Regions from separate parts of the Bradyrhizobium betae genome, predicted to be linked through region 2. Evidence: riboswitches for the same ligand, from Rfam matches in the RefSeq annotation. Region 2 holds a riboswitch; the other holds the start of a gene.
What was found. A riboswitch is a leader RNA that binds a small molecule or an ion and turns the genes downstream of it on or off. The one in region 2 is predicted to bind glycine.
Positions count from the first base shown of each region.

Region 1 (4,086 bases), 150 kb from region 2:
GGTGAAGACCTGGTTCTGACGCGCGAGTTCGCCCATGTGCGCGATCGCCTCGGTCTCGCTGAGCGGCTTGCCGAGATCGAGCGGCGCGGCCTGCCGGATCGAGGCCGGCAGCGTCTCGGCCATCAGCGCATCGACGCTCTTGGCGCCGACGGTTTCCAGCATCGCGGTGACATCGCGCGCGGAGGGGCCGATGTGGCGTCGAACGAAAGTGGCGGTGTCGCCGTTGGATTTGCGGTGCGCGGTCATCATGGGTCCTCGCTAGATTTCGCTGTCGCCGTCGTCGTTGTCATCGTCCGCGAAGGCGGACGATCCAGTAAACGCAGGCGTTCGTGATTGAGCCGATGGGCCGCGGCGTACTGGATCGCCCGCCTGCGCGGGCGATGACACCGAGTGGGAGGCGACCGCTTGGCTCATATCTTCACGCCGTGTGTGCCTTGTACGCTGCTTCATCCATGAGGCCGCCGAGCTCGCTCTTGTCGCCAATCCTGATCTTGAAGAACCAGGCCTTGCTTTGCGCATCGGAATTGACCAGCGCCGGCTCGGCGATGAGGGCGTCATTCACCTCGAGCACCTCGCCGGTCACGGGCGCGTAGACGTCGGAGGCGGCCTTGACCGATTCCACCACGGCGGCGGCTTCCGCCTTCTTCAGCGAGCGGCCGACCTTGGGCAGCTCGACGAACACGACGTCGCCGAGCTGCGACTGCGCGTAGTCGGTGATCCCGACGGTGGCGACATCGCCGTCGATGGCGAGCCATTCATGGTCGGAGGTGTACAGCGTCGTGGTCATTGTCTCAATCCTCAGCGTTTGTAGGTGTTCTTGACGAAGGGCATGGCGGCGACGGTAAGCGGCAATCGCTGGCCGCGCACCTCGGCGAAAAGATTTGTGCCGAGCGCGCTGTGGCTCGTGGGCACATAGCCCATCGCGACCGGCGCATTCAGGCTCGGACCGAAACCGCCCGAGGTGACCTTTCCGATGGCCTCGCCGCCCTCGCTATTTGCGAACAGCAGCGCGCCTTCGCGCACCGGCGCGCGACCCAGCGCGAGCAGGCCGACGCGGCGGCGGGAGGCGCCATTGTCGAAATGCGCGAGAATCTTTTCGGCGCCGGGAAAGCCGCCGGCGCGGGCGCCACCGGTGCGGCGGCTCTTCTGCACCGACCATTCCAGCGCGGCCTCGACCGGCGTGGTCTCGGTATCGATGTCGTGGCCGTAGAGACAAAGCCCGGCTTCCAGCCGCAGGCTGTCGCGGGCCCCGAGGCCGATCGGCATCACGTCGGGGTTTTCCAGCAGGGTCTTCGCAAGACGCTGGGCATCGGCGGCGGGGACCGAAATCTCGAACCCGTCCTCGCCGGTGTAGCCCGAGCGCGAGACGAAGCAGGCGAGGCCGGCAACCTTGTGCGGGCCGGCATCCATGAACTTCATGGTGGGCGCCTCTGCACATAATTTCGCCAGCACGGATTCCGCCTTCGGGCCCTGCAACGCGATCAGCGCGCGGTCGGAAAGCGAATCGATCACGCAGTCGTCCGCGAGATTCGCGCGCAGATGCGCCTCGTCCGCGTCCTTGCAGGCGGCGTTGACGACCAGGAACAGGTGATCGCCGAAATTGGCGACCATGAGATCGTCGAGGATGCCGCCGTTTTCATTGGTGAACTGGGCGTAGCGCTGCCGTCCCGGTGCAATCGCGACGATATCCTGCGGCACCAGTCGCTCCAGCGCGCGGGCGGCGTCCTCGACCTTGCCCGACTTCGGGCGGAGCGCGATCTGGCCCATGTGGGAGACGTCGAACAGGCCGGCGGAAGAGCGCGTATGCAGATGCTCTTTAAGGACCCCGGCGGGGTATTGCACCGGCATGTCATATCCCGCAAACGGCACCATCTTGCCGCCGAGGGACACATGCAGCCCGTGAAGGGGCGTCTTTTTCAGGGAGTCTTGGTCGTCGCGCGCAAGCATTACGGAGCCCTCGGCGGTTCCCCGGGGACGATTCCCGCGAGGACACCCATCGAAGCCCCATCTGTCGCTGTGCCTGAGAGTATTATCCCGTCGGCGGACGCTGTCCGGGTCTTAAGCCCGCCAGTGCCTCTTTCCAGATGTCGTCAAAGCCACGCGGTCCTTTTGCCTGAGAGTTTCCGGGGCGGTTGCTCCTTCGGCGCCGGCACCCATGCCGGTCTCTCCCGACGTGGCCGTACGATACAGATGGGTACAGACCACAGGGCGCCCAAGCCTGTCAACGCAGGCTTTGCGCCTTTCCAAAGGGATTGCAACGGGATTGCGCTGATGCGGCAACCCACTGATCCGCCTGCACAGTTTCTGGACAGCGAAGCTGGCCTTGTCTAAAAGCGCTCTGGCCCGCAGATATCAGTCCAAACTCGCGGTTTGGATGGCAAGTCAGCGGGTTCTAAAGCGCAATGAAGAGTCATCGCGCTTTAGCTCTTTGTTTGAGCATGATCTTTTCGGAAAACCGCTTCACACTTTTCCGGATCATGCTCCAGCACACCCGATTGGATGAACATGAGCGGCGTCAACGAGATCAGGTCGACCTTTCTGAACTTCTTTGCCGAGAACGGCCACGAGATCGTGTCGTCCTCGCCATTGGTGCCGCGCAACGATCCGACATTGATGTTCACCAATGCCGGCATGGTGCAGTTCAAGAACGTCTTCACCGGCGTCGAGAAGCGGCCCTATCAGCGCGCCACCACGTCGCAGAAATGCGTGCGCGCCGGCGGCAAGCACAACGACCTCGACAATGTCGGCTACACCGCGCGCCATCTCACCTTCTTCGAGATGCTCGGCAACTTCTCGTTCGGCGATTATTTCAAGGAGCGCGCGATCGAGCTGGCCTGGACGCTGATCACCCGCGACTTCGGGCTGAAGAAGGACAAGCTGCTCGTCACCGTCTACCACACCGACGACGAGGCGGCTGGCCTGTGGAAGAAGATCGCGGGCTTCTCCGACGACCGCATCATCCGCATCCCGACCTCGGACAATTTCTGGGCGATGGGCGACACCGGCCCGTGCGGGCCATGCTCCGAGATCTTCATCGATCGCGGCGATCACATCTGGGGCGGACCGCCGGGCTCGCCGGAAGAGGACGGCGACCGCTTCCTTGAATTCTGGAATCTCGTGTTCATGCAATACGAGCAGGTGACGAAAGAGGAGCGCGTACCGCTGCCGCGTCCCTCGATCGACACCGGCATGGGCCTCGAGCGCATGGCCTGCATCATGCAAGGCGTCGACAGCGTGTTCGAGACCGATCTGTTCCGCCATTTGATCGACGCGACCGCTTCCGCGCTCGGCAGCGGGCCGAACGAGCAGACCGTGGCTTCGTTCCGCGTCATCGCCGACCACTTGCGCTCCTCCGCCTTCCTGGTCTCCGACGGCGTGCTGCCCTCGAACGAGGGCCGCGGTTATGTGCTGCGCCGGATCATGCGCCGCGCGATGCGCCATGCGCAGCTGTTAGGGGCCAAGGAGCCGCTGATGCATCGGCTGGTCTGGGCGCTGGTGCGCGAGATGGGCCAGGCCTATCCCGAATTGATGCGCGCGGAGAATCTGATCGAGGAAACGCTGCGGCTGGAAGAGACCCGCTTCCGCAAGACGCTGGTGCGCGGCCTTGCCATCCTCGACGAGAAGAGCGCGTCCTTGAAGAAGGGCGACATGTTCGACGGCGACGTCGCCTTCACGCTGTACGACACCTACGGCTTCCCGCTGGATCTGACGCAGGACGCGCTGAAATCGCGCGGCATCGGCGTCGACCAGGCCTCGTTCACCGACGCGATGGAGCGCCAGAAGGCCAAGGCGCGCGAGTCCTGGAAGGGCTCGGGCGAGGCTGCTTCCGAGGCGATCTGGTTCCCGCTGCGCGAGAAGCTCGGCGCCACTGAATTTCTGGGCTACGAGACCGAGAGCGCCGAAGGCGTGGTCTCCGCGCTGGTGAAGGACGGCCAGGAAGTCGCCCACCTCAAGGCCGGCGAGACCGGCGCGCTGCTGCTGAACCAGACGCCGTTCTACGCGGAGTCCGGCGGCCAGGTCGGCGACACCGGCGTGCTGACGGGCGAGGGCGGCATCAGGTTCCGCGTCACCGACACGCAGAAGAAG
Region 1 covers NZ_CP044543.1:5,737,270-5,741,355, forward strand. The annotation lists gene gcvP (aminomethyl-transferring glycine dehydrogenase) at 1-246, opposite strand, end outside; gene gcvH (glycine cleavage system protein GcvH) at 419-787, opposite strand; gene gcvT (glycine cleavage system aminomethyltransferase GcvT) at 799-1,947, opposite strand; glycine riboswitch at 2,093-2,181, opposite strand; gene alaS (alanine--tRNA ligase) at 2,506-4,086, shown strand, end outside.
Region 1: linked by a shared signal. The riboswitch ahead of gcvT (glycine cleavage system aminomethyltransferase GcvT) and the one ahead of F8237_RS28300 (D-amino acid dehydrogenase) in region 2 are both predicted to bind glycine.

Region 2 (4,086 bases):
CAGATCTTGTAATATTTGGGATTGCCGACGAGCGCGTCGAGCACGTCCTTCTGGTTCATCGCCAGAAGTGCCGCACGACGGATCTTCACATTGTCGAAGGGCGGATAGAGGAAGTTCATGCGCCCGAGGGTCTGATAGCCGAACTTGTTCAGCACCTCGACCTTGAGGTCGGCGTTGCCTTCAAGCACCGGCAGCAGGTCCCACGGCGGCACTTCCATGAAGTCGATGTCGCCCGATTGCAGCGCGTTCACCGCGGTCTGCGCATCCGGCATGGTGATCCACTCGACGCGGTCGACCTTCACGACCTTGGCGCCGGCGGTCCAGCTCGCCGGCTCCTTGCGCGGCACGTAGTCGGTGTTCTTGACGTAGACCGCCTTCACGCCGGGCTGGAATTCGCCCTGCACGAACTTGAACGGGCCGGAGCCGATCTGCTCGGGGATCTGCTTGTCGGCCGGCGTCTCGGCCAGACGCTTCGGCATCATGAAGGGCACGCGGGAAGACGGCTTGCCGATCGAGTCCAGCACGAGGCCGTAGGGCTCCTTCAGCTTCAGCGTGATGGTCTTGGGATCGGTCGCCTCGATGCTGGCCGTGAAGGTCATCATCTGCTGGCCCATGCCGTCGACGGAGGCCCAGCGCTTGAGCGAGGCGACGCAGTCTTCCGCCGTCACCGGCGTGCCGTCATGCCACTTCAGGCCGTCCCGCAGCGTGAAGGTGTAGGTGAGCTTGTCGTCGGAGATCTTCCAGTCCGCCATCTGCGGCTGGATCTTGAAATTCGAATCCGTCGTGATCAGCGTGTCGTAGACCATGTAGCCATGGTCACGCGTGATGTAGGCGGTGGTGAAGATCGGATCGATGACGCGCAGATCCGAATGCATCACCGCGGTGATGGTCTTGCCGGCGGCAAATACCGGCGAGGCCATTGTGGTCGAAAGCGCAACGACCGACAGCGCAAGTGTGGAGGCGAACGCGCGCCGCCCCCGGCGCATTAAGCTCAGCATAAAAGTTTCTCCTGACGTGAAACTGTTCAAAGGCAGGTTATTGGTTGAGCATTCGGTTCGTTCCTTAGGCGAACTAACCTCATGCAATGCCTTTATCTTTTCGAGACTTGCAGACAGTGTTGTGCGCGTCAATCCGCTTTAGCTGCAAGCCCAAGCGGCGCGGGCACGGGCTCCACAAAGATCGGTTTGGCTCTACAACACTCCCCGCTCGTCCTGCCCAGCGCAATGCAATGCGCGTTCCATCTTTCGAAGCTTGAGAGACATTAAGATGAATCCAGCCAATCTTCCCTTCGATTCCGAAGCCATGCTCGAAGGCCTGCGCACCTGGGTCGACTGCGAGAGCCCGACCTGGGACGCCGGTGCCGTTAACCGCATGCTCGATATCGCAGCGCGGGATATGGCAATCATGGGTGCGACGATCGAACGCATCGCCGGCCGCCAGGGCTTTGGCGGCGTCATCCGCGCACGCTTCCCGCATCCGAAGCAAGGTGAGCCAGGCATCCTGATCGCCGGCCACATGGACACCGTCCACCCGGTCGGCACCATCGAGAAGCTGAAATGGCGGCGCGAGGGCAACAAGTGCTACGGCCCCGGCATCTACGACATGAAGGGCGGCAACTATCTCTCGCTGGAAGCGATCCGTCAGCTGGCGCGCGCCTCCTTCACGACGCCGCTGCCGATCACCGTGCTGTTCACGCCTGACGAGGAAGTCGGCACGCCCTCGACCCGCGACATCATCGAGGCCGAGGCTGCGCGCAACAAATATGTGCTGGTGCCCGAGCCAGGCCGCGCCGACAACGGCGTCACCACCGGACGTTACGCCATCGCGCGCTTCAACCTGGAAGCGACGGGCCGACCGAGCCATGCCGGCGCGACGTTGTCGTCGGGACGCTCGGCGATCCGCGAGATGGCGCGGCAGATTCTTGCGATCGACGCGATGACGACCGAAGACTGCACCTTCTCGGTCGGCGTCGTGCATGGCGGACAATGGGTGAACTGCGTTGCCACCACCGCAACAGGCGAAGCGCTGTCGATGGCCAAACGCCAGGCCGATCTCGACCGCGGCGTCGAGCGCATGCTGGCCCTGTCTGGCACGGCCAACGACGTCTCCTTCAAGGTGACGCGCGGCGTCACCCGGCCCGTGTGGGAGCCGGATGCGGGCACGATGGCGCTGTATGAAAAGGCACGCGGCATCGCCAAATCGCTCGGCGCCGAGCTGCCGCATGCGAGCTCCGGCGGCGGCTCCGACGGCAATTTCACCGGTGCGATGGGCATCCCGACGCTCGACGGCCTCGGCGTGCGCGGCGGCAATGGCCACACGCTCGAGGAGTTCATCGAGGTCGACAGCCTGGTCGAGCGCGGCCGGTTGATGGCGGGATTGCTGGCGACGCTGGAGTAAATTGAATCAACTTTGCACTGCACAATACGTTGGCAATCACGGTTGAAATTTAGCCTTGTCTAAAAATGAGGCGCATCGTACTGCTCGATGGTCCACGCGACGATGCGGGAGAGATCGCAACGAAGGCATCCAGCCTTCCTTGCGGCGCCGACGGAGCAACCGCCCCGGAAACTCTCAGGCAAAAGGACTGTATCGTCAGGACGATCTGGAGAGAGACGGCACGATTTGAAATGTCGTGACGTCCACCGAAGGGAATAGTCCGGAGCTGACCTTACGGGGTCTGCGCCGGGTCAAGCTCTCAGGTAACCGTGACAGATGGGGCGCCGCCAACGGCTTCACGGCCGGCGGTTAGCCGACTCTAACTCACGGGAGCCCCGAACCTGCCATGACCCATATCGCCATCATCGGCGCCGGCATCACCGGCGTAACGACCGCCTATGCCCTGCTCGAACGCGGCTACAAGGTGACGGTGCTCGACAAGCACCGCTACGCCGCGATGGAGACCTCCTTCGCCAATGGCGGACAGCTCTCCGCCAGCAATGCCGAGGTCTGGAATAGCACCGCGACGATCCTCAAAGGCCTGCGCTGGATGTTCCGGCGCGATGCGCCATTGCTGATGAACCCGCGGCCGAACTGGCACAAATATTCGTGGATGAGCGAGTTCGTCGCCAACATCGGCAACTACCGCGCCAACACGATTCAGACCACGCGCCTTGCGATCGAAGCCCGCAAGCATCTGTTCGAGATCGCGACGCGCGAAGGCATCGACTTCGATCTCGAACGCCGCGGCATCCTCCACATCTATCACGACAAGAAAGGCTTTGAATCCGGCCTGCGCGTCAACGCGCTGCTGCAGGAAGGCGGCCTCGATCGGCGTCCGGTGACTTCGGAGGAAATCCGCGCCATCGAGCCGACGCTGCGCAAGGACTATTACGGCGGCTTCTACACGCCGTCGGATGCGACCGGCGATATCCACAAGTTTACCCGCGGGCTGGCTGAGGCCTGCAAGCGACGCGGCGCCACCTTCATCCAGGAGGCCAACATCGATTCGATCGCCCGCGCCGGCGCCGGCTTCGTCATCGGCTGGGCCGATCTGTCCGCAAGCGATGCGGCCGCATCCGCGCGCGGCATGCTGAAGGTGGACGGCGTCGTGGTCTGCGCCGGTGTGGCGAGCCGTCACTTCGCCACCCTGCTCGACGAGCGCGTCAACGTCTATCCGGTGAAGGGCTACTCGATCACGGTGCAGCTCGACACCGCCGCGAGCCGCAACGCGACGCCGACCGTCAGCCTGCTCGACGAAGCCGCCAAGATCGTCACCAGCCGGCTCGGTGCCGATCGTTTCCGCGTCGCCGGCACCGCCGAATTCAACGACTTCAACCGCGACATTCGCGCGGACCGCGTGCAGCCGCTGGTCGACTGGGTGCGCAGCAATTTCCCCGACGTCGAGACGTCGCGTGTCATTCCGTGGGCCGGACTACGGCCGATGATGCCGAACATGATGCCGGTGGTGCGCGCAGGCCGGATACCGGGCGTGTTCTTCAACACCGGCCACGGCCATCTCGGCTGGACCCTGTCGGCCGCGACCGCGCAGATGATTGCCGGGACCATCGACGGCCGGCGCGGGCTCAACGCTCCGCCGACCGTCCCCTCACTCAAGGTTGAGACCGAGCTGCGTCATGCATCCTGAGT
Region 2 covers NZ_CP044543.1:5,883,469-5,887,554, reverse strand. The annotation lists gene F8237_RS28310 (ABC transporter substrate-binding protein) at 1-998, opposite strand, end outside; gene F8237_RS28305 (M20/M25/M40 family metallo-hydrolase) at 1,267-2,397, shown strand; glycine riboswitch at 2,493-2,597, shown strand; glycine riboswitch at 2,601-2,714, shown strand; gene F8237_RS28300 (D-amino acid dehydrogenase) at 2,783-4,084, shown strand.